One region of the Chryseobacterium sp. T16E-39 genome, then DNA from elsewhere that is predicted to be linked to it. Evidence: riboswitches for the same ligand, from Rfam matches in the RefSeq annotation. Region 1 holds a riboswitch; each other region holds the start of a gene.

What was found. A riboswitch is a leader RNA that binds a small molecule or an ion and turns the genes downstream of it on or off. The one in region 1 is predicted to bind thiamine pyrophosphate.
Region 2: linked by a shared signal. The riboswitch ahead of thiS (sulfur carrier protein ThiS) and the one ahead of CEY12_RS00785 (NUDIX domain-containing protein) in region 1 are both predicted to bind thiamine pyrophosphate.
Region 3: linked by a shared signal. The riboswitch ahead of thiM (hydroxyethylthiazole kinase) and the one ahead of CEY12_RS00785 (NUDIX domain-containing protein) in region 1 are both predicted to bind thiamine pyrophosphate.

Annotation. Positions count from the first base shown of each region.
Region 1 covers NZ_CP022282.1:173,260-183,232, forward strand. Annotated here, with positions in the region: gene CEY12_RS00760 (NAD(P)H-dependent oxidoreductase) at 1-115, opposite strand, end outside; gene CEY12_RS00765 (winged helix-turn-helix transcriptional regulator) at 292-678, shown strand; gene CEY12_RS00770 (VOC family protein) at 851-1,198, shown strand; gene CEY12_RS00775 (AraC family transcriptional regulator) at 1,233-2,189, opposite strand; gene CEY12_RS00780 (FAD-dependent monooxygenase) at 2,292-3,401, shown strand; gene CEY12_RS22815 (bacteriocin-like protein) at 3,467-3,637, shown strand; gene CEY12_RS00785 (NUDIX domain-containing protein) at 3,850-4,275, opposite strand; TPP riboswitch at 4,339-4,432, opposite strand; gene CEY12_RS00790 (hypothetical protein) at 4,559-4,825, shown strand; gene CEY12_RS00795 (hypothetical protein) at 4,861-5,220, opposite strand; gene CEY12_RS00800 (hypothetical protein) at 5,677-6,420, shown strand; gene CEY12_RS00805 (hypothetical protein) at 6,443-7,030, opposite strand; gene CEY12_RS00810 (helix-turn-helix domain-containing protein) at 7,185-7,550, shown strand; gene CEY12_RS00815 (hypothetical protein) at 7,763-8,716, shown strand; gene CEY12_RS00820 (hypothetical protein) at 8,755-9,093, shown strand; gene CEY12_RS00825 (hypothetical protein) at 9,294-9,860, shown strand.
Region 2 covers NZ_CP022282.1:2,918,372-2,928,344, reverse strand. Annotated here, with positions in the region: gene CEY12_RS13160 (cbb3-type cytochrome oxidase subunit 3) at 1-154, opposite strand, end outside; gene ccoN (cytochrome-c oxidase, cbb3-type subunit I) at 171-2,432, opposite strand; gene ccoS (cbb3-type cytochrome oxidase assembly protein CcoS) at 2,438-2,662, opposite strand; gene CEY12_RS13145 (heavy metal translocating P-type ATPase) at 2,772-5,150, opposite strand; gene CEY12_RS13140 (Crp/Fnr family transcriptional regulator) at 5,241-5,954, shown strand; gene panB (3-methyl-2-oxobutanoate hydroxymethyltransferase) at 6,015-6,830, shown strand; gene CEY12_RS13130 (hypothetical protein) at 6,830-7,153, shown strand; gene CEY12_RS13125 (RluA family pseudouridine synthase) at 7,160-7,840, shown strand; TPP riboswitch at 7,955-8,052, shown strand; gene thiS (sulfur carrier protein ThiS) at 8,117-8,323, shown strand; gene thiC (phosphomethylpyrimidine synthase ThiC) at 8,349-9,973, shown strand, end outside.
Region 3 covers NZ_CP022282.1:4,198,776-4,208,748, forward strand. Annotated here, with positions in the region: gene CEY12_RS19090 (ATP-dependent helicase) at 1-1,642, shown strand, start outside; gene CEY12_RS19095 (TonB-dependent receptor plug domain-containing protein) at 1,763-4,495, shown strand; gene hxpB (hexitol phosphatase HxpB) at 4,506-5,159, opposite strand; gene tenA (thiaminase II) at 5,150-5,800, opposite strand; gene thiD (bifunctional hydroxymethylpyrimidine kinase/phosphomethylpyrimidine kinase) at 5,787-6,620, opposite strand; gene thiE (thiamine phosphate synthase) at 6,617-7,252, opposite strand; gene thiM (hydroxyethylthiazole kinase) at 7,249-8,046, opposite strand; TPP riboswitch at 8,107-8,200, opposite strand; gene CEY12_RS19125 (carbon starvation protein A) at 8,261-9,973, opposite strand, start outside.

The DNA of each region.
Region 1 (9,973 bases):
TCGAAGGCGACAAACGAATCGCTTCAAGGATCTGGTCGATCTTTTCATTTTCTATTGTTTTACCATTATAGCTTTTAGTGGCAAATCTCCATTGTAATGTTTCCTGTAATGACATAATGTTGAGTGTTTTTTATTAAAATCTGTTGAGGTTTTAATCTCATTTATGGTACAAAGTTAGGGTGTTTAGGTTTCCAAAATACACCTGTTCCCTGTTGGTAACCAGTTACAAAAAAGTAACCAGGTGAATTTTTATAGGAAGATTTGCGTAATTTTGATTAATAATTTCAGGGTATGAAAAAAGATAAAATTGAAATCGGAGAAAAATGCAAAAGCCACATCCGCGGAGTAAAGGATACCATGGATCTGCTTGATGGAAAATGGAAAACCCTTATTATAAGCCATCTTTATTATGTGGGGACGATGCGTTTTATGGATTTAAAAAGACAGGTGGAAGGGATTGCTTCCAAAACCCTTTCCAAAGAATTGAAAGACCTCGAAATGAATAATCTGGTCAAAAGGACCCAAAACAACACCATGCCCGTTTCCGTAGATTATCAACTGACCTGTTTTGGAGAAAGCCTGCATACGATTATTGATACCATGGGTGAATGGGGGATCAGGTACAGGAAAGATTTATTAGGAAAAGAAACGAAAGTGGTTGCTGAAGTTATCGACTGATTCTTCCAACGAAATGAAATTTTGATTGAAGAAGTATTACCATAAAACTTAAGAGAACAGTCTTTTTACTTCAAATTTCAATTAGAGGGAAGATTGTAAATGAAAAATCTGAAAGTTTTACCTTTTTATCCTGCCCGAAAAAGGTAATATTGTAACAATTAAATGCAGACTCATGGACTTAAAAATACTTTCAATTGTTTGGGGGGTAAAGGACCTTAACAGAGCCATTACGTTTTGGTGCAAGGCATTAAATTACGAGCTTAAAAGAGATCCCGATATCGATTTTGCGATTTTAATCCCCAAAAATGGTACAGGGATGCAATTGTCGTTGAAGTTAACCAGTTCCGATGAACCCAAGAGGCATCATATCGATCTCATAACGGAAAATCAGAAAGAAGAAGTTAATCGGCTGCTCAGCATTGGAGCTACGAAAGTAGAAGATTGGAATTATGAACCGGATGCTGACTATGTAGTCCTGCTTGATCCTGAAGGAAACTCTTTTTGTGTAGTTCAGGCGTAAAAGACCAGGATGCACTGAATTATTTTGCCTTCCTTTATTTCAGATTATTACTGTATTTTTTTGGCTTTTGACCCATATGTTTTTCAAATACTCTTGAAAAATGACTTAGGTTTTCAAACCCCATTTGATAGCCTGCTTCTGATACGGATAGTTTTTCATCCCGCAAAAGCCGGGCAGCTTCTTTCATGCGTAAATGCTGATAGTAATCGTAAATTCCCATGCCGAAAACCTGGGTGAATATTCTGCGGAGCTTAAGTTCGTTCATTCCTGCAATTTGTTTCAGTTCTGCAATGCTGGTTGGTTGGCTTAATGAAGAAACTATTTTGTCGCGCACCTGGTAAATAGATTTTATTTCCTTTCCGCTTAGTTTTTGGTGGACTGAACTTTCCCGTTTGCGCAAACTTTCAAATAAATAAAAAAGAAGTTCCATTGCCTTGATCTTGTAGTAATAACTTTTCATTGTGTCTGGCGCTTCTTTTTTCACGATGTCGTTTACGGTGCGTAAAATATCATCCGTCATCAATTCTTCAATCAGAAAACTGTTGGTATCATCGAACAGGAATTGAAAATAGGGAGATTCCTCCTTCAGAAAACTTTTCAGATAATCGGCACTGATGCTGATGGAAACATAGGTGGCCTGTGTATTTTTTGTAAAATTGATTTTCTGCTGTATCGTAAATGGGAATATACGTACAAAGGGTGCATCTCCGGGCAGTTTGATTGTACTTGTACCAGAAGAGGTCCCGTCATCATCAAAGATGTTATAAAATAAAAACCCAATACTGTCTTTGATCGATGAGGTTGCAGTTTTGCGGATAAAATTCTTTTTAATGTTAAACGTACCAAAATGCATGGCTATATCCGGCAAAAATGTGAAGGCTTTAAAAAGTTTGACCTCGACATACTGTAGCTCGTCCAGTGTAGTCAGTCCTACCTTGGTTGCATATTCAAGAATTCTGTGGTCTATATCTTTATGATCTGCATTGCTCATAATTTTTACGACTATTTTTAATAGCTATTGGAGTATTTTAATCGTAAAGTTACTGCTAATTTTGTTCTATCAATGTTACAATAACAATTAAATTTTCAAGTTATGAAAAAACAAGTTTTGATCTCAGGGGCAAGCTTTGCCGGATTAACATTAGCCTATTGGTTAAACAAATTTGGTTATAAGGTGACAGTCGTAGAAATCGGCAAAGAGCTTAGAAGCGGCGGTTCACCCATCGATGTCCGTGGCAAAGCCCTGGATATTGTAAAAGAAATGGGAATACTACAAAAAATAAAAGACCAGGAATTTATCCATACCGATGAGGTTGTCAATGCCAAAGGTGAAACACTCACTACTTTTTCAATCAATGCACTGGAAGAATATCTCGGTGATATTGAAATCCATCGCAGCGACCTGGTAGATATTATTTTTGATATTGTTCCTAAGGATGAAGTCGAAATTGTTTTCGGAAACAGCATAAAAACATTGATCCAACATGAAGATCGGGTTGATGTGTCCTTTGAACATGGAGCGGACAGAAGTTTTGATTTTGTATTTGGGGCAGATGGTACGCACTCTATTGTAAGGAAACTTGTATTCGGTCCTGAAGAAAATTTCAAAAAGTTTTTCGGTGTTTACTTTGCTTTTGCTAAAGCGGATCATATAGAAACAGGTAAGTCGGGTAATACGGGAATCGTATACCGGGAGTTGGGTAAACAAGCTGTTATCTACCATTTTAAAGAGGGAGCGAACGCTATACTCATGTTTAGAGCACCTCAATTGGATTGGGATTATAGAAATAATGAACAGCACAAACAAATTCTGAAAGAATATTTTGGCAACAATACGAATTGGAAAATCCCTGAAATATTAGATACCATGCTGCATTCTGACAATTTGTATTTTGATGAAGCCTGTCAGATTCATATACCGAACTGGACGAAAGGGCGTGTTGCCTTACTTGGAGATGCAGCACATGCTCCAAGCTTTTTTACAGGAATGGGGACAAGTCTGGCTTTACAAGGTGCAACGTTGCTAGCAAAGGAGCTTAACGCCAATGATGATTATAGAACTGCTTTTGGGAAGTATCATGAAATTTTCAAACCAGTTGCAGAAGACATTCAATCCCGCATTACACGAGGGTTAAAAGTGCAGCTACCCGAAACAGAAGAAGAGTTACAGGCATCTTTTGCGGCGATGACTAATAATCCATAAAAATTAAGAGCTATTTTATAGTTAATTTATTTATATTTGATAAATAACCATAAAATAAAAAATTCATGAAAAATTTTAAGAAAATTTCAAGACAAGAAATGAAATCAGTTATCGGATCAGGTACTCCTATCACATGTCCTGCAAAATACTATCTTAAATGTGAATCTATTTATGTTTGTGATCCTGATCAAGGCATTTATGACTGTGTTTGTTCTTGTGTTCCAATCGGATCTTAAAAAGAATTTTTCATATGAAAAAAAAAGCCATCTGTAATAGGTGGCTTTTTTTATGAGATAATCTATTGAAAGTCATTAGAGTAAAGTGCCATGCGAAAGGATTCGTGAGGCAGCGGGGGGATTTTTTTCTACTTATGTATCAAGTTAATATTCTAGAAATTGCTTTCTTTAGTTCAACACTATTAAACAATGAAGAAACTCATTAAATGCTTTTAATTAACTTGTATTGAATGTTTTTCTCTTAATTTTTGGAGGGCTATTTTATCAGTAAGTAGTCCAAAGGGATTATCATTTATATCTATCCATTCGAGCCTATTAATATCATCTGTATTCACTTTAAGATTTTCAACGTCAAGAATTCTTGCCGTATAGTAGATTATAAGGATTTGGCTTCCGTCAAATATAGACTGTATAAAATCTTCCTGTGTATAGAGATGACCTGTAATTTCAATTTTAACATTTAGTTCTTCCAAAAATTCCCTGTGGAGACAATCCAGAATTCCTTCTCCAAATTCCAAGCCACCACCGGGCAACTTACAATAAAATTCTTCCTTGTTATACTCGTAAACTGTCAGCATCTTTCCTTCATGCTCACAGATAGCATAAACCCTTATATTAAAACCATTAATTTTATTCATAGAGCCTGTTTAATTTATAAATTATTAGGCTTTAGAGAAAAAGAAATCAGCCAACTATCCATAATGGTGCCGGCTGCTTTTCCCTACGACGGTATTAACCGTATCAGGTTCAAAGAGACTCTCTCAATTTCGTATAGAAATACCCCTAAAGCTTAGCAAATATACTAATTCTAAAAACTCTCAGTAAAAAGAATATTTAAACATTTCAGTTTGATTTATTAATTAATTTCATTATATTAGAGAATAAGACTCTTGTGTCTTATCTAATTTTATGTTTAAAGAAATGAGCGAGTCTATTGAAAGACTCCAAAATGTAGCGGCGTTAGAATTTATAAAAAATGTGGATTTTTCTAGTAGTATACTAGGTGAAAATCTGATGCAGGATCTTAGATCAGCTACTAAAGCCTTTGATGACTTATCAAATAAATTGAAAATGGATACGTCACAAGTAAGTTTAAGAACTGGGGCCGAAGTATATTGTAATTACGGTACTATAAGACCAGAAGATATTAATTATGAATATAAAGTAATGGTATCCATCAGAAATTAATAACAACAAAACTGCCCCTTAATTGGGGCTTTGTTTTAATTATCATCCAAAGAAAACATTTTTTGAAATTTGAGAAAACATAGGTATTGTAACATATGAACATGTTGAGTTTCCTCATTGAAAAAATTATCTGCTCCATCTAGATCAAATCGAATTAATACTTGCCGATCTTTTGTGAATCTAATTTCAACACTTTTACTTTCTGAATGTTCATATCTCCAACAGTCGTAACATTTTCTAAATCCAAAATCATTAAGCCATCCATCGTCTAATCTTATTGGTTCAATTTGTGTAATTTCCTCATTAGTAATTTTTTCTAATAATTGATCGTCAATTATTGTACGATCTCCGTTTATATTGACATAACTGCCAATAATTATTTTATCTTTTTTCATAATACAAAAATAATATTACTACTTAAGAATAGCAAAAGCATTAATCTGACAATTAATGCTTTGTGTTGTGTGCTTATTGGATAGGGGTTTATACGAGTTCTACCATTTGCTATATTCTAACTCTTTTTCCCTTTGCTGGCGCGAGCATCTTGCTCGTGTCCATATAAATAATATGTTACAAAATAATTCGAGAAACTTAAGTCTCTTGAATTATTCATTATTTTTTCGGTTTAAATTTATACTTATAAATGGGCAACGAGCGTGACGCTCGCGCCAGCGTGGGGAAAAATTCGGAATGTCTAATCAAGTTTTCATAGAATTGGCAAAAAGTGATTCAGATTTTTATTATCTAAGACATACAATAACTAAAGATTGTATATTTTTTTAGGAAAATCAAATAAGTTAGATGTCATTCAATAAGAAGGCTTTTTTGTTATATTTGTGAAAACTAGTAACATGGAGTATAAAGAGCAATTAAAAAATTTAGATTATAGTAAGGTCAATAATTTCCTTAGTGAAAATACTCTGAACTTTGGCAATAGAACAGTTGTAACATCAGCAATACTAATTTTAGCGTCGCTTAATTTCTTGAGTATAGAAGGGATTGAAATAGAAGGAATTACATTATCAATAAATACTACAATAATAATTGTCGTTATTTTACTTGTTAATCTGTACTATTATCAACAGTTTTTTATTTCTTTAAAGGTAGATGATAGTAAATATGTATCACCTGAAGAATATACTCAATTTGGAAAAGATTTAAATACCGTATCCGAACCAATAAAGGCTCAACTACTAGAATATATAAGCAAAGGAAAAGAAATGACTGAAAAATTGGTAAGTCCCGATTTGACGGCAAAAGAGGGATTGAAATTAGAGAAAGAAGTTTCATTAGTTTATGAAGAAATTAAAAAATTTCAGGAAATCTTAGAGAGAACTAAAAATGCTGTAATTGCTGATAATCTAAAAGCTCAAAAATTTGCCAAACTCACAAATAGTTATAATAGATTGAATGCCAGGATGCCTAAATGGATTTATTATTTAGGCCTTGTATCAGTAATTTTTAGATTCATTATATTTTCTTATCAAGTTTATAAAATTCAAGAGCATCCATTGGATTATATTATTGAGAATGAGATGAATTATTATAAAGTGATTTTTGAAAGTAAAGAACTAAAAGATGCTTTAAAAAAATAAAGTAGCCATTGCTTTGAAATATCTAGAATAAATTCCCCTTTTGTTCCAAAATACTATATACAACACCTCTTTTACAATATTTAGTGTCGCCCATCGAATATTTCACAACAACTATTTTTTCAGGATTAGTTTTACTATCAAATTGAAAGTCAATTAATCCTTTTTTATCATTTTTACTTTTTAATCCAAAGGCTAGATGACCAGAAATAGGACCTCCAAATACAACTGAAAGAACGATTCTTTTATCACTGTTTGTTTTATTTTTGAAAACGGGGATTACATGGAGCTCTGTCATTCCTTTTCTAAACGAAAAGTCGTATTCTTGGGTTCTAACTGAATAAGTTCCTGAGAGGTTTTTTAATAATATATCATATTTTAACTTACTATCTACATTGTCATAGTCATCTTTTAAAATTAGCTTTTCACTAAAAATAGAATCTGATTCTATATTGTACATGGTATTTATCGAAGCCGAATTATCGTCTTCAATGTTAAAAGCAAAGGCTATTATTGCCAAGATGAAAAAAGATGCTGTCAGAGCCCCAATAATAATGAAAAATGTTTTCAGGCAACCACGTGTTTTTTGAGGTTTTGTAACAATATTATCCATGATTTTAATTTTACACAAAGAAAGAAAATATAACTATATAGTCTTTACGGTAAACCGTAATATATGGCAAAAAATGGAATTTATCAATTAGATATAAACAGAACATATAAAATCCAATTTTTCTCTATATTTGTACAAAGCACAACAAACCACTATGGAAAAGCTAAGAAGTCTAAGAAAGCAGCGAGGATACACTCAGGAATACATGTCAAAAATCTTATCAACGGATGTTTCCAACTATTGCCGAAAGGAGAGTGGAGATGTCAAAATATTTGAGGACGAGTGGGAGAAGTTAGCGAAGGCTTTGGATGTTTCTGTGGAGGACATCAAAGAGGAGAGAGGTGCTCAGATTCAGCATAATGAAAACTCTACATTAAACGATAATTCGAGTATCAATTACAATCAATTTTGTAATATTCCTAATTACTTGTTAGAAAACCAACAGGAATATATCAACCTTCTAAAAGAGCAGATCGAAGCTTTAAAAGAAGAAAATAAAAGATTAAAATCAGGGAAATAAATCTGTTAAAAACAGATCAACAACATACCATACTGCTTCCAACGAGGCAGTATTTTTTTTGTGGTAAAATACTGTGTTTTCCGCGCTACGTGTTTCTACGTAACTCACCATTTGGTTATTTATACTATGAAATTTCAATCTTTTTCTCCGTTACTTTGGAGTGTTCGCAGAACTGAAACTTGATAGGATAACTAAAAAACTAAAATACGACCATGAAAATTATTACCATCACCTTACCCTTATCTCCGGATTATCATAATGCATCCGCAGACCTTCAAAAAAAAGGATATACCTTATCCTTTGAGTTGCAAGACGGTACCCACACTGTAGAGACGCCGTCCATACCTGTCGGAAAACTGGTGTATCTTGACAATACCAATCTGATGGCGCAGCTTTCTTTTACTTACAATTATGACGAAGAAAATAAAGTAGTGACCATCAGCGGTCCAGATTATACTGCAGAAGATGCCGTTTGCCTGACGACCTATCCGGAAGGAACTGAAGAATATGCTTACCAAAGAGGATCGGAAGTCAAGATCAGCACCCAAAAGTCATTGTATAATCCCAACTGGAACTATAATACACCGATGACACCTCAACTGGATCAGCTTTTTGCGGATACGGTGAAGGAGGCTAACCAGGCTTTAATTGATGCTTTCCTAAAAGAAGAACTGACAGTTCAGGTAAAGACCACACCTCCCGCACTGACTCCCGAGGAGCATGATGAGCTTAAAGTCGTGTATCAAGATGGTGTTTTTGCCGGATTTTATAACCCGGAAGAGCATTATGGCGGTGAGTTTGTCGTAAGGTCTATTTTTTCTGTGTGGGGTGGGGAAGTTACCTTCAACAAAAATGAGAATTTTGCTAATGTCATCGGCAGTACCAACGATCCCAAGATCGCAGGTAAATCATGGCTAAAATTGTGGTGTGATCAGTTTGGAATATATCCTGTAAGCTGTAGCTCTCTCAATTACAGTCCGGTTACCTGTAATACAAGTCTTGTAGGAGGGCACGTGATCCTGGGAAAAAAGGCACAAACTGTACCTAAAGGATCCAATAGTGTTTACATTATGCCGATTTGTACTGCTCATAATAACAATAACAATGTGTATATGGCGGCTATTGTTTATCAGAAAGGAATCTGGCTGAAAAATTATCTGAATTAAGAGTTTACAAAAAAATAATAACCAAAAATATCAACAATATGGTACACTTAACATTGCGGTCCGTTGAAGAATGCATCATGACCGCGTATAATCAATACCTTAAAGGTAAAGACGGAACGATTACATGCCCAACCATTGACAATGGTAAGGTAACAATCCAGACCGTGATCCGTAGCTCTCAGTTCGACTGTGGTTTTGCGGGGAACCAAATGAATAAAGCTGATAAAGCCAACCTTAAACAATGGTGTGCCAGCAATCCCGGAGGAGGCTGGGCTTTCGGATTCAGAGATACAGATGCTAATCATCCGGATAATATCAACGTTACCCTCATTAATAAAACAAACCTGATGTTTAATTTTCATGTTTATCTCTATTAAATAAGATTGTTTTTCTAAATATAATTCCCGGCAACAAGTTGCCGGGTTTTTTGATCATTTTAGATCAAATGTAAAAGGTTTGATTTTTCTTTATCTTTAGAGAATGATGAACATGTCAAGAACTGGAAGGACCCCTATATATTGAATGAATAGGATTTAAACCTCATTCAGACAAGAATGTTATAACTTAAAAATCGTAAATGAATAAGAGTACAAAATTTTTAGTGGTAATACTGATGCTAGCTTGTTTTAATGTATTCTCCCAAACTATTAAGAATAATGGTAGTTTTTCAATAAACCCATTTATTAATTCTTTTATTGAAAATCTTATCAATAAAGAGACAAATTTAGATAAGAATTATCTTACATTAATAAGTCTTATAGATAAAGATGGAAACTATAATATTGATTTGGAACTTACTACAGGAAGCATAGAGACTTTAAAGGTCGCTTCTTCTAAAGAAGAAAAATTAGCCTATGGGAATATTAAAGTTCTATTGATTGGAAAAACAAGTGATGATTTGAAATTTTTAAAGAGATCAATAAAAAAAACGATTAAGGTATTCACCAATAAAGATTTATCCAAGAACAATATGGGCTTTTTTGACGAAGATTATGTCTGGAGTACATTTTTCGATAAGAATAGGAAATTAATATATGTTTACATCCCTGAAGAAAAAGAATCAGCTGATGAGATTTTTAAGAATTTAAAAACGAAAATAAGACTAAGTCCCAAATTTAGAAGTATGGGCTGTAATTGTTTTTAGTTGTATCGATCAAAATACACCCAATACTGCCTGAATAAAGCAGTATTGTTTTTTAGAGTTATCCCTACTAAATCACTTTGTTGTATTCCCTGTAATCAGCCACTAATCAGGGA
Region 2 (9,973 bases), 2.1 Mb from region 1:
CCTCTTCTTCTTCTTTATAATATTTTTTAGGCCTGCTAAAAACATATATTACTAAAGCGACGAAGAACAGCATAAAGAAAATCAGAGCCAGCGTCTGGTAAAAACCAGCGTTTTCTGTATTGGATAATATATCTTTAAAGTTCTGAGGAATCATTGAGCCTTAATGTTTTTTAGTTATTACTTGCTGTTTTTATTTCTGTTGTTTTAATATCAGTACCCAATCTTTGTAAGTAAGAGATAAGAGCTACAACCTCTTTTTTCTCTAATTCACCTTTAGGTTTCTTAGCATAGGCTACTTTTAAGTCATTTGCTTCAGAGAAGATATCTTTTACAATTTTCGCTGCCTGATTGTCTGCCCACTTATTAGCAGAATCTATCTGAGGTTTTGTATAAGGAACATCGAAAGTATTTTTCATAAGTTCCATTTTAGCAACCATTTTAGATCTGTCCAAATTCGTAGCAATTAACCAAGGGTAACGAGGCATAATAGAACCTGCTGAAGTTGATCTTGGGTTATACATATGCTTATAGTGCCAAGAACTTGGGTTTTTACCTCCTTCTCTATGTAAATCCGGTCCTGTTCTCTTAGATCCCCATAAGAATGGTCTGTCATATACGAACTCTCCCGCTTTTGAATACTGTCCGTTTTTACCGTTAAATCTTACGATCTCATCTCTGAATGGCCTTACCATCTGAGAGTGACAAGCGTTACAACCTTCACGGATATAAATATCTCTACCTTCTAATTCTAGCGGCGAATAAGGCTTCACTGCTGAAATGGTAGGTACACTTTTCTTAAGAGATAAAGTAGGAATAATCTCAACTGAACTACCAATAGAAATGGTTAAGAAAGATAAAATCCCTAATAATATTGGAGTTCTTTCCAACCAAAGGTGAGTTCCTTCTCCTTCTTTTCTGTTTTTAGTAATATTAGCTAAAGCAGGTGCTTCTGCCGGAACTTCTTTTTGGAATGATCCTTTTCTTACCGTTGCAACAACGTTTACAATCATTAAGATTGCTCCTGAGATATAGAATAGACCTCCTACAAATCTCATTTTAAAGTAAGGAATAATTGCAGTTACAGTATCTAACCAGTTTTTCCACAATAGTGTTCCATCCGGGTTGAATTGTTTCCACATCAATCCTTGAGTAAATCCTGAAATATACATTGGTACTGCATAGAAAATAATTCCTAAAGTTCCTAACCAGAAATGCCAGTTAGCTAATTTTACAGACCATATTTTTGTTCTCCACAAGATAGGGACCAAATAATAGATTACCCCGAATGCCATGAAACCATTCCATCCAAGTGCACCTAAATGTACGTGACCAATTACCCAGTCCGTAAAGTGTCCAATTTTGTTGATGTTTTTTGTCGCTAAAAGAGGCCCTTCAAAAGTTGCCATACCATAACAGGTAACAGCCACTACGAAGAATTTAAGAATAGGATTTTCTCTTACTTTGTCCCATGCTCCTCTTAAGGTAAGAAGACCATTAAGCATACCACCCCAAGATGGTGCGATAAGCATGATAGAGAAACCTGTTCCTACAGCCTGAGCCCAAGCTGGAAGTGCTGTATACTGAAGGTGGTGAGGACCAGCCCAGATGTATACGAAAATTAATGACCAGAAGTGAATGATAGACAGTTTATATGAGAAAACTGGTCTGTCTGCAGCTTTTGGTAAGAAATAATACATTAAACCTAAAACCGGAGTTGTCAATACGAATGCTACTGCATTGTGACCATACCACCATTGTACGATAGCATCTTTTACTCCAGCATATGCTGAATATGATTTCCATCCTGTAAAAGATAATGGAACTTCTAAGTTGTTAAAAATGTGAAGCATTGCTACTGCGATCCAAGTACCGATATAGAACCAGATAGCTACATAAAGGTGTCTTACTCTTCTCTTAGCAATAGTTAAGAACATGTTGATACCGAAAATGATCCACGAGAAAGCAATTAAAATATCGATTGGCCATTCATGCTCAGCGTATTCTTTAGAAGTATTGATCCCCATAAAGAACGTAATGAACGTAGCAACAATCATAAACTGCCAAGTCCAGAAATGTAACCAAGATAATGTATCACTGTACATTCTTGTCTTTAATAATCTTTGTAAAGAGTAGTAAATACCGGTATAAACGATATTACATACGAATGCAAAGATTACGGTGTTGGTGTGCAACATTCTGATTCTACCAAAACCAAATGCACCATGGGTATTAATTAGTCCCTGAATATTACCACTCTTTAAACTCTGAATGGTGGTGTCATCAGTACCAAATAAAAATTCTGGCAATTCGGGATAGAAAAGCATTAAGGCTGCTGTAAGCCCGAACGTAAACCCTATAAGCCCAAAAACTATGGTCGCATAAAGAAATGCCCGAACAATACTGTTGTCATAACTAAACTTTTGTGTCTCCATATCAACTATTCACTTTTTTCTTCAATTTTATTATTTTCTCCTTTTTCTTTCTCGTTTGTTTTGTTGCCGTCTTTTTCTTTCTCCTTTATTTCACCAGAGTCAAAAAGAATTCGAACAGCAGGGGACTCATCATCCTCAAACTGTCCTTTTCGGGCGTTTACTATAAAAACGACCAAGAAAATTGCAGCCAAAGAAACACTGCATAGGATCATTAAATATAGAATATCCATCAGACAACAAAATTAACCTATTTTCGGGGTTCAAATTTAGTGAAAAATAATGACATTCATCACGAAATAGCGATTCTCGCTAATTTAAAATCAGTCTAAATAAGGGCTTCTACGCCTCTTTGGTAAAGTATTTCCGACCCAGGATCCAGGTTGAAATTGTAGTAAAAGCAACTACAGTGATTGAACTTATTGGCATGATTATCGCTGCGAAGAGCGGGTGCATATGCCCTGTAACAGCGTAACTTAAACCTACTATATTGTACAGAAAGCTGATTATGAATGTCATTTTCACAATTGTTATCGAACCTTTGCAGACGTTCAGGTATCTGTCTAAAGTAACGACTTTGTCACCATTCATAATAACATCGGAAGAAGGGGTGAAGCTATTGGTGTCATCAGCGATTGCGATACCCACATTACTTTGCTTTAATGCTCCGGCGTCATTTAAACCATCTCCAAGCATGGCTACTCTGTGATTTTGATCCTGTAGCTGTTTAATGTAATTAAGTTTATCTTCAGGGCTTTGGTTGAAAGCCATTGCCTTACAATTTGGAATGATGTCTTTTAATTGACCTTCTTCAGAAGAGTTGTCTCCGCTTAAGATAAAGATTTTATAGTTGGTAAGGGATTTAAATAAATTTTTAAGATGGCCTCTGTATTCATTCTTGAAAATGAATTTACCTAAAAACGCGCCATTTTTGCTTATATAAACCGCTGTTTCAAGATTTTTAGACTCCTGGTCATTATATTTAGCAGACCCGATTTTATAGTTACTTCCTCGTACATTGGCTTCATAACCCTTTCCTGAAATCTCCTGGAAGTTGTCAACGGGAAAATAATCATCATTTACATCAATGAACTCATACAATGATTTTGAAAGAGGATGATTTGAGTTTTTTAGTAATGTTTTAATGTTCAGTAAATCAAACTCAGATATTTGTGAGCCGTCGTATTTGATATTGGTTTTCTTTCTGTGGGTAATAGTTCCTGTTTTGTCAAATACGAGTGTGTCAATTTTTGCAATTTTTTCAATGGTCAAAGTATCCTTTACATAGAATTTATTTCTACCAAGGATTCTCATAATGTGCCCAAACGTAAATGGAGCAGAAAGTGCGAGTGCGCAAGGACAAGCAATTATCAATATCGCTGAAACGACCTGGAACATTTTTTCAAGATCAATGAATGACCAATAAATTCCTGATACCAAAGCGATTCCCAATATAATAAAGGTGAAGTATTTACTTATATTGTTAGTAAGGGTGTCCAGCCCGGTTTCGTATTTCTTGAATGCTTCTTTATTCCAGAGTTGGGTAAGGTAGCTCTGGTCAACATCTTTTATAACTTCAAGCTCAAGAGATGATCCGATTTGTTTTCCGCCCGCAAAAATCTTGTCTCCCGGCTGTTTGCTGATGCTTTCGCTTTCTCCGGTAATAAAACTATTGTCAATATTTCCCTCTCCATTGATCAGAATGGCGTCTACTGGGATGATTTCCTGATTTCTAACAAGAATTCGGTCTCCTACTTTAATTTCAGAAAGTAAAATATTATCCTGTTTTCCATTAAAGTCAACTTTAGTTACAGCGATAGGATAAAATGATTTATAATCACGATCGTAAGATAGTGCACTGTACGTTCTTTTCTGAAAGGTTTTTCCTAAAAGCATAAAGAATAAAAGTCCGCACAGAGTATCGAAATAACCAGGCCCATAATTCGTAAGTACTTCGTAGGCACTTCGTCCGAAAAGGACAAAAATTCCTAGAACGATCGGAACGTCGATATTAACAATTTTATTTTTTAAACCGTACCATGCTGATTTGTAATAATCTGAAGCAGAATAAAAAACTACAGGAACGGCAAGCAAAAACATCAATGTTCTGAAAAGACCTTTGTAATGCTGCATCCAATAATCCTCGCCTCCAATGTATTCCGGGAAGGCCAGGAACATTCCGTTACCGAATGCAAACCCGGCGATAGCAAGCTTGACAAGAAGTGATTTGTCAAGATGGTCAACATTCTTTTCCGCTGTTTCCAAACTGATAACCGGTTTGTATCCAAGATTGGTTAGGAATTTAGCTAGTTCGCTTAATTTTAGATCGTTATGGTTGAATGAAACTTGTAAGGTCTTTCTTGTAAAATTAACCTGAGAATATTTAATCCCACTATTTAAGGTATGAAGGCTTTCCAATAGCCAGATGCATGAAGAACAGTGTATTACAGGAACTTTGAAGGTGACTAAACTGGTGTTTCCTTCCGAGAAATCAGTGACTTTTTCAAAGATTTCCGGAGTGTCTAAATAATCGAACTGAGAAGAGTTTTCATCACTCGGACGAATCCCTGCTCTTTTATTTAATTCGTAAAAATTACTTAGATTGTTGGTATTCAGAATTTCGTAAACCGATCTGCAACCATTGCAACAAAAAGTTTTTTCGTCAAAAAGAATTCTTTCTTTTTCTATGCCTTGACCACAATGAAAACAGTTCTCGTTCACCTCCATAAATTATTGAGGTACAAAATTATAACAATTTTTTTTGTTTATCGATTTAAAATGTTCTATTTTTGTGATAAATGTCATATTAAAATGTCGCAGGAACAACAGATTGCAATTGAAGAGAGGTTCGCCAGAGTTTTTAATGATAAATCTTTTAAGGAAAGACTTTCAAGCGCAGATTTTGAAAAATACATTAGCACAAAGAAGAAATTAAATTTTCAAAAACACGATACTATTTTTGAAGATGGTGAAACTCCAAAAGGAGTGTACTTTTTAGAAAATGGAGCAGCTAAACTTTCGAAATCAGGAGCTTTTGGAAAAGATCAGATCTTAAGATTTATTAAAGAAGGCGATATCATTGGTTACCGATCTTTACTTTGTGGAGAAAATTTTCAGGCTAAGGCTGAAGCAATGACTGATATTGAATGTACTTTTCTACCTGCTGATGTTTTCATGTATCTTTTAGAGGTAGATTCTCAATTATCTTTCGTAATGCTTCAGAAGATTGCTTATGAATTGGGAGAGTCTTCAAATACGATTACCTTCCTTGCCCAAAAAACAGTAAGAGAAAGATTAGCTGAAATTTTATTGCTCCTGGAGCAGAAATTAGGGGTTGATCCGGAAGGTTTTATCAAAATTTCTCTGACCAGAGAAGAAATTGCCAATATTATTGGTACAGCAACAGAGAGTGCTATTCGTTTGATCTCTGAATTCAAACAGGATGATCTCATAGAGGTGGACGGTAGAAATATCAAAATTCTCAATCACGACAAACTAATGAAACTAGGTCACGTAGTTTTATAAACCATACAAAATTTAAGTCGGCGCAAGCCGACTTTTTAACTTTTAAAAAATAGATACATTATGTCTGTTCATTCTGAAATTAAAAAAGTTACGACTGAAACCTTGCGTAAAATGAAATTCGACAAGGAAAAAATAACAATGCTTACAGCCTATGATTTTACAACGGCGAAGATGGTAGATGCGGGAGGTGTTGATGCTATTTTAATCGGAGATTCTGCTGCCAATGTGATGGCTGGTTTTGAAACTACTTTACCAATCACTTTGGATCAGATGATTTATCATGCTCAGAGTGTTGCCCGTGGAGTAGACAGAGCATTAGTAATTGCTGATTTACCATTTGGTAGTTATCAGAGTAATCCGGAAAAGGCATTGGAATCTGCTGTAAGAATGATGAAAGAGGGCGGAGCTCATGGTGTAAAAATTGAAGGAGGTAAAGAAATTTCAAAATCAATCAAGAAAATCGTTAATGCGGGAATTCCGGTAATGGGACATTTAGGATTAACACCACAATCTATCTATAAATTCGGGACTTACAAAGTAAGAGCAAAAGATGAAGCAGAGGCTGAAAAACTGATCAGTGATGCGCAGCTTTTAGAAGAACTTGGATGTTTTTCTGTTGTTTTAGAAAAAATTCCAGCCGATTTGGCTAAAAAAGTATCTGAAAGTATCTCTATTCCTACAATTGGGATTGGCGCAGGCCCTGACTGTGACGGCCAGGTTTTGGTTTACCATGATATGGTAGGAATGAATCAGGGATTCAGTCCAAAATTCCTAAGAAGATATCTTGATCTTTATACAGAAATTACAGGCGCGGTTGCACAGTATGTAAAAGATGTAAAAGATGTGAGTTTTCCAAATGATAAAGAAAGTTATTAATGAGAGATAATCAACAAACGATACAGGGGATTATTTCCGTTGTTGCTTTAATCTGCTTAGCAATAGGTTGGTTCAATTTCTTTTCACCAGAAGTTAATGATCTTCTTTCTAAAAGAGTATTCTATATCATCATAGGGATCAGTTTTGCTATTCAGGCGCCTTTTCTGTCGAACAGAAATTTTGTCTACCCAATGTATGCTGCTGCGGGTCTTTGTATTGTAGGGGCATTTTTGCCATTAGAATCAAGACTGGCAGGAATGAAAACACTTGGGCTTTTAGGAGGAATTATTCTTTCTTTATCCAATAGAAGACAGGTAAACTAAACTAAAATGGAGGAGCAGATTGCTTATGAAGACAACCATCTTTTGGTTGTAAATAAAAAAGTGGGTCAGCTTGTACAAGGTGACAAAACCGGTGATGAATCACTATTAGAATTAATTAAAAGCTTTATAAAAAAAAGAGATGCTAAACCGGGAAATGTTTTTCTCGGTTTGGTACATCGTATAGACCGTCCTACTTCCGGATTGGTCATTTATGCTAAAACCTCAAAAGCTCTTTCGCGTCTTACTCAAATGGTGAAGAACAGAGAGGTCGAAAAAACATATTGGGCAGTCGTTTCTAAGGAAATGATCCCGCATAATCAGAGATTGGTTCATTATCTGAAGAAAAACGAAAAGAATAATAAGGCTATCGTTTTTCCAAAGGTTACTGATGGAGCAAAAGAGGCGATTTTAACCTATAATGTTATTAAGACCCTTGATAATTATATGCTTCTTGAGATTGATCTGGAAACAGGAAGACATCATCAGATCCGTGCACAATTATCCAAAATTGGAGTTCCTATTAAGGGAGATTTAAAGTATGGTGCACCAAGGTCTAATCCCGACGGAGGAATAAATCTTCATGCAAGAATGCTGAAATTTATCCACCCTGTCACCAAAGAAGAGATTGAGATTGTAGCACCTGTTCCACAGAATGATGCGATCTGGAGAGCTTGTGAGGAAATGTAATATACATTGCTTTTCTTAAAAATAAAAAAGTCTGTTATTCTGGTGATAGCAGACTTTTTTATTTTAATAAAGGGGTTGAAGTTTTGCTCATTCTGAAAAAATAACTAACTTCGCTCCATACTTTAGGGGTGTCTGTGTACAAACAGACTGAGACTTTACCCTTTGAACCTGATCTGGATCATACCAGCGTAGGGAAAAGTGAGATGACTTTTTGTTGTACATTCTATTGTACAATTATAGCCATTCCTAAAGTGATTTGTTTAACAAAAACTTGGAATGGAACTTATAATCAACCACACCCGAAAAATTTTCAATGTCCCGCCGGAAAACCTGGAGGCATTAATGGCTTTGGAGGCTCCCGGCCGAAAAAAAGGAATTGCTGTTGCTCTAAACAATAGTATTATTCCTATTTCATCCTGGCAGAATACTTTACTTCAGGAAAACGACTCAATTTTAATTATCACTGCCACGCAGGGCGGTTAATCCTATATAACAATACCCAAATTTTATGGCACATTCTATTACATGTTCACCATTTCCCAATTCTAAGAAAATTTATGTTGAGGGACAAATTCATCCAATTAATGTAGCAATGCGTGAAATTCATTTAAGTCCTACCAAACTTAGTAAAGGAGGCTTTGAGCACAATCCACCTGTGACTGTTTATGATACATCCGGACCTTATACTGATGAAAATGCGGAGATCGATATTTTAAAAGGTCTTCCAAGAATAAGAGAGCAATGGATTTTAGACAGAAAAGATGTAGAAGTATTAGACGGGATATCATCGGAATATGGTAAAACTCGTTTGGCGGATCCAAAACTTGATGATCTACGTTTTTCGTATAATCATAAACCCAAAGTTGCTTTAGAAGGAAAAGAAGTTACCCAGTTGTATTATGCCAAACAGGGAATTATTACTCCTGAAATGGAGTACATCGCAATTCGTGAAAATCAAAGGATCGAGCAACTTGACTCCGTTTCCAAAGAAATGGCTTCTCAGCATGCTGGAAATAGTTTTGGAGCAAGAACTCCTAAAAATAAAATTACCCCGGAATTTGTAAGGGATGAAATAGCAGCCGGAAGAGCGATTATTCCTAATAACATCAACCATCCTGAGAGTGAGCCAATGATTATCGGGCGAAATTTTTTGGTTAAAATAAATGCTAATATCGGAAACAGCGCTGTTTCTTCAAGTATTGATGAGGAAGTGGAAAAAGCAGTCTGGGCTTGCAGATGGGGTGCAGATACAATTATGGACCTATCTACAGGGAAGAATATCCATGAAACCAGAGAATGGATCATAAGAAATAGCCCAGTACCAATTGGGACAGTCCCTATTTACCAGGCGCTTGAAAAAGTAAAAGGAGTTCCTGAGGATCTTACCTGGGAGGTTTTTAAAGATACTTTGATTGAACAGGCGGAACAGGGAGTTTCTTACTTTACTATTCATGCCGGAGTATTACTTAGATATATTCATCTTACGGTTAATAGAGTAACCGGAATTGTTTCCCGTGGAGGTTCTATCATGGCTAAATGGTGTCTGTATCATCATAAAGAAAACTTTTTATATACTCATTTTGAGGAGATTTGTGAGATCATGAAGAAATATGATGTTGCTTTCTCTTTGGGTGATGGATTACGTCCGGGGTCTATAGCAGATGCTAATGATGCGGCACAGTTTGCAGAATTAGAAACTTTAGGAGAGCTTACAAAAATCGCATGGAAACATAATGTTCAGGTGATGATCGAAGGTCCTGGCCATGTACCGATGCACATGATCAAAGAGAATATGGATAAGCAATTGGAAGAGTGTCACGAGGCACCTTTCTATACTTTAGGACCACTAACCACTGATATTGCTCCAGGCTATGACCATATTACTTCGGGAATCGGAGCAGCGATGATCGGGTGGTTTGGTTGTGCAATGTTGTGCTATGTCACCCCTAAAGAGCATTTAGGCCTTCCAAACAAAAAAGATGTAAAAGATGGTGTAATCACTTATAAACTGGCAGCACATGCTGCAGATTTAGCAAAAGGCCATCCGGGTTCCCAATATAGAGACAATGCTTTAAGTAAAGCAAGGTTTGAATTCAGATGGGAAGATCAGTTTAACCTTTCATTAGATCCGGA
Region 3 (9,973 bases), 850 kb from region 1:
CCATTCACAGTATCTTATTGTAAAAGCACTCGCTTCAAAATTTGAAAATATATGTGTAGTGGGTGATGATGCACAATCAATCTATTCATTCCGTGGTGCCAATATCTACAATATCCTAAATTTTAAAAAGGACTATCCTGATGCGGTAACGGTTTCCCTGGAACAGAATTACCGTTCTACACAAACGATTGTAAATGCAGCGAATGTGGTGATTGCTAAAAACCTGCAGCAGTTTAAAAAGAATGTATTCAGTGAAAATGAGGAGGGAGATAAAATAAAAATCTACCGTTCCCTTTCCGATGCTGATGAAGCTAATTTTGTGGCTGGAAATATCTGGGAGCTTCGTAACAGGGATCAGAGGAAATATAATGATTTCGCTATTTTATACAGAACCAACTCTCAGACGCGTGCTTTTGAAGATGCACTGAGACGTAAAAATATTCCTTACAAAGTATATGGTGGTTTATCTTTCTACCAGAGGAAAGAAGTAAAAGATCTGATTGCTTATTTGCGACTATTGATCAACGAAAATGATTCAGAGGCGCTAATGAGGATTATCAATTATCCTACAAGAGGAATTGGAGAAACAACTCAAAATAAACTGGTTGTTTTTGCAGATGCTCAAAATGTGTCTGTTTCAAAAGTATTGGATAATCTTCCGATGTATTCTCAGCACTTGGGATTCAATAATGGAGTTCTTAATAAGCTGAGCGATTTTTGGTCAATGATCAAGGCTTTCAAAGTATTGTTAAAGACTGAAACAGCTTACAGTGTAGCTATGGAAGTGGCTAAACGAAGCGGTTTGATTAAATTCCTGAAAGATGACGGAACACCTGAAGGAATTTCAAGGGTTGAAAACGTTCAGGAATTGATGAACTCGATGCAGGGTTTTATTGAAGAGCAGATGCAGCTGGAAGATGGAGATCCAAGCTTATCTAATTTCCTGGAAAATATTGCACTTTCTGCAGATACTCAGGCTAAAGAAGAGGAAGACGATATGGTTTCCCTGATGACCATTCACCTTTCTAAAGGATTGGAATTCCCTGTCGTACACCTTGTAGGGATGGAGGAAAATCTTTTCCCTAGTTTTATGAGTTCTGCAACCAGAGAAGATCTGGAAGAAGAAAGGCGTTTGTTTTATGTGGCTTTAACAAGGGCTGAAAAGCAGGCTTTTTTCTCCTATGCCATTTCCCGTTTCCAATGGGGAAAAATTACAGATGCGGAACCTTCAAGATTTTTGAGTGAGGTAGATGAAGAGTATCTGGAATTCATTAATCCGGCTATGGAAAAACGATTCATTAATCAGAGCGGGCTTAAATCCAATATTTTTGATGAGCATCCTTCAGAAATGAAGAGCTTTAAAAGGGTGGAGAAGAAAACAATTGAGAAGAGTGATAATTCAAAGCCTATTGCTGAGCCACGAAAATTGAAACCTGTAAGTACGGCTAAAATTATTAATCCAAGTGGAGCTTCTTCCCAGGATATTGAAATTGGTGATAAAGTAAGACATGACAGATTTGGAATTGGTGAGGTTACGTTTTTAGACGGAACAGATCCTCAGAATATTAAAGCAAAAGTTATTTTCATGCATGAAGGTGAGAAAAATCTTATTCTCAAATACGCCAAACTAACTAAAATTTAAAAAAAATAGACATCAGCTATTAACATTTTTTATAAATTATAAGTCTACTTATTTTGTAGACTTATAAATATGACATACATTTGCTCCTCAAAAAAGTTAAAAAAATTTAACATAGAATGTATGAAAAATAGAAAGACCATTTTTTCCACTTCTGTTTTATTTTTCTTGGGAACGACATATGCCTACGCACAGGAAAAAGATACAGTAAAAACTGCTAATGTAGAAGAGGTCGTTATTTTAGGTTCCCGAAGCGGAGCGAGATCTAAAGTAGACAGCCCGGTTCCTGTGGATGTATTTAATATAAAAGAATCTTCACTGGTTCTGCCTCAAACCAATATTTCCCAGATTTTAAATGCTATAGCGCCTTCTTTTACTTCGACGGTTCAGACAAATTCTGATGGTACAGACCATTTAGATCCGGCTCAGCTTAGAGGACTTGGTCCTGATCAGGTTTTGGTTTTGGTAAATGGTAAAAGAAGACATACTTCAGCATTGGTAAATGTAAATGGAACTCCGGGAAGGGGAACCGTAGGAACCGATCTTAATGCAATTCCTTCTTTTGCAATCAATAGAATTGAAGTTTTAAGGGATGGCGCTTCTGCACAATACGGGTCGGATGCTATTGCCGGAGTCATCAATTTAGGTTTAAAAAGAGATACCGGGAAACTAACCGGACAATTTACATATGGCGGAAATCTTACCCCTGCTGCCAACGACCATACCGGAAACTTTGACGGACAAAATTTTCAGGTGGATCTAAATTACGGGAATAAAATAGGCAAGAAAGGAGGTTTTTATAACATCACATGGACTTCACAATTTAGAAATCCTACCTATAGAGCGGGAACAGAAAGTGGTGCCATATACAATGCTTATAACGCTATTGAAAAAAGAGCTTTGAATGACGGAGTTAATCTTTCTTCGTTGTTTACTGACATCAATAACACCCCCAATTCGCAACAAATTGTAAATTACATTCATCAATATTCTCAGAATGTAGGCTATTTTTCTCAAAACTTTCAAAACCAAATCCAGGGAGCTAATACAATTGGAGCATTACAAGGGTTATTGGGTGCTGATGTAACCAATCAGGAATTGGCTTATAGGGGATTAGACAGGAAAGATTTCAATATGCAGGTGGGGCAGTCCAAGCTGAATAACCACCAACTTTTTGCCAACATAGAAGTCCCAATTAATGACAGTTGGAAAGTCTACACTTTTGGCGGCTATAGCTTTAGACACGGTACTTCTGGAGGCTTTTTCAGAAGACCTAATCAAAGCAGGACTTTTACGGGGCTTTATCCGGATGGATATTTACCGCAGATTGCAACAGACATTCAGGATTTATCTCTTTCTGCAGGAATTAAAGGCGACTGGGATGGATGGAATATTGATTTCAGTAATACCTATGGACAAAATTCCTTTGACTACAATATTCAGAATACAGGAAATACTTCTCTAAGATTTAATTCCCCAAATGAATTTAGTGCAGGAGGATTGAGGTTTTCTCAAAATACGATCAATCTTGATTTTTCAAAAAAATATGATGTTTGGCAGGGAATCAATATCGCATTTGGAGCGGAGCACCGTTATGAAAATTTTAAAATAACAGCAGGCGAGGAAGCTTCTTATGCAACCTACGATGTAAATGGAAATGTATGGAATGGTACTACTTCCAGACCAACTGATTTCTTTGGAAATGGAACTCAATTTCTTCCCGGAGGTTCACAAGTATTTAGCGGTTTCAGACCGGAAAATGCAGTCAATAAAAATAGACAGTCAGTGGCGGGCTATGCCGATTTTGAGTTCAATTTTACCAATTGGCTGTTGGTAGATGCTGCTGCGAGATATGAAAATTATTCAGATTTTGGATCTACCTTTAATTATAAAATTGCATCAAGAGTTAAGATTGATAAAAATTTAAATCTTAGATTGGCAGGATCTACAGGGTTTAGGGCGCCTTCTATCCATCAGATCTATTATAATGTGACCTCTACTTTATTTACAAATGGTCAACTTTTAGATGTGGGAACGTTCAGTAATGATTCTCCGATTGCGGGATTATTAGGTATACCAAAATTAAAACAGGAAACATCCCAATCTGCTAGTGTAGGATTTACGTACAAAATCCCATCGGTTAATCTAACCTTAACTGCAGATGGATATTTTACTAAAATTAAAAACAGAATTATTCTTACGGATCAATTCCTGAAAAAAGATGTTCCATTAGAAGCACAAAATGTCTATTCTAAATTAGGAGTTAACGCAGCTCAGTTCTTTACGAATGCCATCGATACAGAAACTAAAGGTCTTGATGTTGTGATCACTCATAATGCAAGATTTTCTGAGGTGAAACTCGATAATAGTTTTGCGGTTAATCTTAATCAGACCAAAAAAGTAGGAAATGTTCATTCATCAGGTTTGTTGGAATCTGCTAATCTTGAAAATACTTATTTTTCTGAAAAATCAAGGATATATCTTGAAGAGGCTGTTCCAAGAGTGAAAGCGACTTTATCCCATAGTGTTTCCTGGAGAAATGCAAGTTTCTATCTTAGAAATACCTATTTTGGAAAGGTGACGGGAGCAGATGTTTTAGATGCAAACGGAGATGGTATTATTGCATTTGATGAGCATCAGAAAATTGCAGATAAAGTGATTACCGATGTTTCTGTAGCATATCAGTTCACAAAAAATGTAGGCTTAACATTAGGGGTAAATAATATTTTTGATATTTATCCTACTAAAAACCTCCCTGCCTCCACGAATAACGACCAATTTATCTACTCCCGTTCTACATCGCAATTCGGACAGAATGGTAGATATGTATTTACAAGATTGAATTTTAATTTTTAAAAACGAACAGCTAGTTGAAAATTAAAGGTAAGGGATCTTCAAAACTCATGATCTTATCATCTGCAAGGTCAAAATCAATTTCTGTATTTTGATTGGTGAAAGCAATAACAGTCATTCCTGCATTTTTGCCAGCAAGAATACCCGAATGACTGTCTTCAATAACAAAGCAATATTGTGGCTCAATATTCAGGTTTTTTGCTGAAGTAAGATAGACAGCTGGATGAGGTTTCCCCTGTTCTTCAAACTCTGCAGAAGTAATATGATCAAATAAATGAGCGATCTCCAGTTTATCTAAAACGATTTGAATAATCCTGTAAGGAGAGTTGGTGGCTAGGCCTATTTGATACTGCTTTAATTTTAAATCTTCTATAAACTTTTTTATACCAACAACGGAACAATCTTCTGTTTGTATCAATTCAATGACCCTTGAGATGACTTGCTGTTCAACAACATCTAAAGCAATGTTTTTCCAAGGGTATTTTGTATACCAGAACCGGGTGACTTCCTTGGTCGTCATCGATTGGGTATATTGTGTAAGATCATCCGTAATGATTGCGCCGAGTGAACCAAACACTTCTTTTTCCGCTTGTTTCCAGAATTTTTCACTATCGATAAGAACGCCATCCATATCAAAAATGACAGCTCTTGCTGGTTTTATTTCCATATTTTTAATTCATAAGCAGCTTCCCAAAAATGATATTCCATTCGGGTTGACATAATAAAAGCTTCTGTCATTTTATTTCTGGTTTCTTCCGTTGCCTTTTCAGCAATAGTATCACAAATGGCAATAGCCTGGTCTACAGCGATAGAAAATTCTTCTCCTCCATAGGTTTCGATCCATTTGTGGTAAGGATTGTTTATAGCGTTTTGATGCTTATAGATATAATCTCCCACCTCCCTATAGATCCAGAAGCACGGTAATACAGCCGCTACAGCCACTTCGACTGCCTCTAAAGCGGCAGTACTTCTTAGAAAGTGAGTATAATGGTGGCAGGCAGGCTGTAGTGTTCCTTTATCAGTAACGCCAAAATCGGTAAAGTATAGCTCATGTAATGCATTTTCTACAACGATAGCATTTTCAGCAAATCTCATAAAGGTAAGTACATGCTGAAGGTCAGGAATCTTTGCTGCAATAAGAGAAAGCGTTCTTCCAAAATGCTCAAGATACAGGGAATCCTGAGCCATATAAAATTTAAACTTCTCAAGCGGTAAAGTACCATCTGATAATTCTTTGATAAAAGACATTTCCAGAATAGACTGGTATTTTGGTTCAATAGCTTGCCAGGTGTGTTCAGACCATTTCATTTTTGATCAGTTTTTGAGGGTTAAAAAAGTGGTTAAGCGGACCATTTCCAAGTCCAATTTTGACATCTTTCCCATTCTCTATGGCCTGATAAACGTAATTTTGTCCAAGAGAAACGGAGTCATATAAAGTTTTCCCCTGCGCCAGATAGGCAGCTATCGCAGAAGAGAGGGTGCAGCCGGAGCCATGGGTATTATTAGTACTAAATTTTAATGTTTCAAATGAATGGTAATTTTCATACTCATCATAAAATAGGGAAGTGATCGTTGAGGTTTCCTGGTGGCCACCTTTCAGGAGAATACTTTTACACCCTAATTGTTTTATATATTTCCCTGCTGTATAAAGGTCTTCAAGAGTTTCTACTTTCATGTTAGCTAAAATTGCAGCTTCATCCATATTGGGAGTGATAACATCAGCAATAGGGAAAAGCTTTTCTATAATAGCAGTAATAGTATCTTCTTCAATCAATCTATGTCCGCTGGTGGCAACCATTACAGGGTCAAATACGATAGGGATCTTTTTGTACCTGCTCAGCGTTGAGACAATGGTTTCAACCAGTTGAGGAGTGTGAACCATTCCAATTTTAATAGCGTCAGGGAAAATATCATCTAAAATCGCTTCAATCTGATCGGCAACAGCTTCTACAGGAATAGGATATATCTTTCTCACTCCCTGTGTATTCTGTACAGGTAATGCCGTTAATACTGATGTAGAAAAACAGCCTAATGCTGATGTAGTTTTAATATCAGCCTGAATACCTGCGCCTCCACTTCCGTCAAATCCAGCGATCGTTAATACGGATGGATATGTGTATTTTTTCATTTTACAATTTCATTTTTTAATTCGTAGGCTGCTTTCTGAGGATCATGAGCGCTGCATATGGCTGAAACCACAGCAATACAATCTGCGCCGGCATTTATGATATCCTTCGCATTCGTTAGGTTTACATTGCCAATAGCAACCAAAGGTTTTTCTGTGAGCTGTCTGATTTTTTTTATTCCTTCAAGACCCCATTCTGTTACCGTATCAGATTTTGTGTTGGTTCTGAATACAGGGCTTATTCCAAGATAATCGGATACTTTGGTTTGTTCATTTTCAAGTTGCTCAAGATATTCAATAGAGTAGCCAATTATCTTATTCTGAATAAAAGGCTGCTGTCTCAAATAGACAGGGCTGGCATCGCTATTTCCTACATGAATACCTGCGGTATTTGCTTTCTCAACAACATCGATATTGTCATTAATGATAAGAGGAATGTTATGCTTATCTGTAATTTCGATGAGTTGTTGGGCTTTTCTGATAAAGTCATTTGTTGGGCTATTTTTTTCTCTTAGCTGAATGATATCCACACCTCCAAGAATAGCTTGTTCGGCTACTTTCAAAAAATTTCTTCCGATGCAATCTGCCTCAGAAATAACCAGATAAAGTTGATAAGGGAAAGAATGGAAATTCATAGTCTTTCTATCTTTAAATGACTAATAAATTCTTCCTCTGTCATATTGTAAAGCTTATCAATAAGATTTACCTGCAGGGTCCCGGGACCTTTGCTTTCTGAAACAGCAATTTCGCCTGCAATACCTATTAACGCCATCGCAGCAGCAACGGCCTCGGTTATGTTTTCTGTGATTCCGATGAACGCTCCGATAAGGGCCGTGGCTGAACACCCAAGACCAGTTACTTTGGTCATCATTGAATGCCCGTTATTGATGAAAATGGTTTGTTGGGTATCTATAATGATATCTGTTTCCCCCGAGATACAAACTACTGTATTATATTGCTCTGCAAGAAATTGTGCGGCCTCTGAAGCCTCACTGCTTTTTGCGGTGCTGTCAACTCCTTTTGTCGTTGTTGTATTCGCTTTCGCCAATGCAATAATTTCAGAAGCATTACCTCTGATGACGGTAGGGTGGTACTGTAATAGTTTATTTAAAGTGCGATCACGAAAAGAGGTTGCTCCAGCACCCACAGGATCCAATACCCAGGGTTTCTTTGCTGAATGTGCGGCTTCTGCTGCCATTAACATAGATTCAGACCAATATTCATCAAGAGTACCTATATTGATAACTACTGAATGAGCAATATTAACCATTTCATGGATTTCAGATTTTGCATGAGCCATGATCGGTGAGGCTCCGACAGCTAAAAGAGCATTAGCTGTATTATTCATCACCACATAATTCGTGATGTTATGCACCAGAGGAGAATGTTGTTTTACAAACTGTACCTTTTCCCAAAGATTTTTGTCCATTGTTATTATTTAAATAAAAATAGCTTTAGGAAAAAATCCAAAACAAAAGTACATTGTAAAGAATGTCTTTTTGCTTTTCCCTACGTCGGTGTAAGCCGTATCAGGTTCAAAGGGACTCTCTCAATTCTTTTTCAGAATACCCCTAAAGCAAGACAAATGTATGAAAAATATAAGATACAACCCCATAAACCAGCAACCAATAACTAGCAGCTTCTTACCTTTCCACAAGCTCTTTTACCGTTTCTCCATAAAAATCAGTTTCCGATGTAGTGATTTTTAAAAGCTCATACCATTTTCTAAACGCTCCGATAAATACGATAAGCATGAGAACCATAGCAACTACTGCTAATGTGGCGAGAAGATATTGTCCTTTGGGAAGGTAGATGTCTGTCACCTGAATGTAACCTGCCCAAAATGTGATAATGGCCATGAAAACACCAGGAATAGCAGAACAGAGCGCATACTTCCCTCTATTCAGGCGGATGAGCATCGTTGTGCAAACAATAAGTCCACACGCTGCTAAAAGCTGATTGCTGATTCCGAATAACGGCCAAATACTGCTTACATTTCCTGTAAAGACGAGGTATCCCCATGCGAAAGTAAAGAGGAGACTGCTGATGATAATTCCAGGAGTCCAGTTCTTGTCATTAAATTTTGGAATGACGGACCCCAGCATTTCCTGTAAAAAGAAACGCCCCACTCTTGTTCCTGCATCGATAGCGGTAAGAATGAATACAGCTTCAAACATGATCGCGAAGTTGTACCAGTACGCCATCAATTGATCCATATATGGGATTTTATTGAAAATATGAGCCATTCCTACGGCCAGAGATACTGCACCTCCGGTTCTTCCATGCAGGTCAATTCCTATCTTTTGAGAAAAATAATCAATGTCTACTCCATGTAGTGCTGGATGTGCAGCAAGGAAAGCATCATAAGATTCTTTCGGAGTATTAATCGCGAAATAATCGCCTGGCATTAAAGTACATGCAGCAATTAAAGCCATAAGAGCTACGAATCCTTCAACAAGCATCGCTCCATATCCTACAAAAAGAATTTCTCTTTCTTTATTTAGCATTTTAGGGGTAGTTCCGGTCGCGATCACAGCATGGAATCCGGAAATAGCTCCACAGGCAATAACTATAAAAATAAAAGGAAGAACAGGTCCTCCTATTACAGGTCCTCCACCATTCACAAATTGACTGATTGCTGGCATTTGTACCGTTGGGTGAATCGCAATAACACCAATGGCAAGCATCACGATGGTTCCGATTTTTAAATAGGTAGAAAGATAATCTCTCGGTACCAACAATAACCAAACAGGTAAAACAGATGCTAAAAAGCCATATAAAGGTATTGCTATGGAAATAGTTGTAATATCCCATGAGAATAAACTATTCATGGTTTCATTTTGCATAAGATTGTGCCCACCAATGATACCTGCTATTAAAAGTACTCCACCCAGTATACTTGCAAAAGTGACACTGTTTTTTCTATAACGCATAATTAATCCCATGATGATAGCAATAGGCATTGTAATCACTACCGTAAATAAAGACCATGATGCCTCATGCATTGCATTGATACAGGCCAATGATAAACCTGCCAATGTAAGAATCAAGATGAATAAAATGGCAAAACCAGCTACGGTTCCTGTTGTCTTTCCAATTTCTTTAGAGGCAATCGTGGCTAAACTTTGTCCCTTGTGCCGTACAGATGCAAATAACACCACCATATCATGCACTCCTCCTCCTAAAACACATCCTATCAGAATCCATAAAGCTCCGGGGAGATATCCGAATTGTGCAGCAAGAACAGGTCCTACTAATGGCCCTGCCGCTGCAATAGCTGCAAAATGATGCCCGAAAAGAACATTTTTATTCGTAGCAACATAATCTTTACCATCGGCAAATTCAAGTGCTGGGGT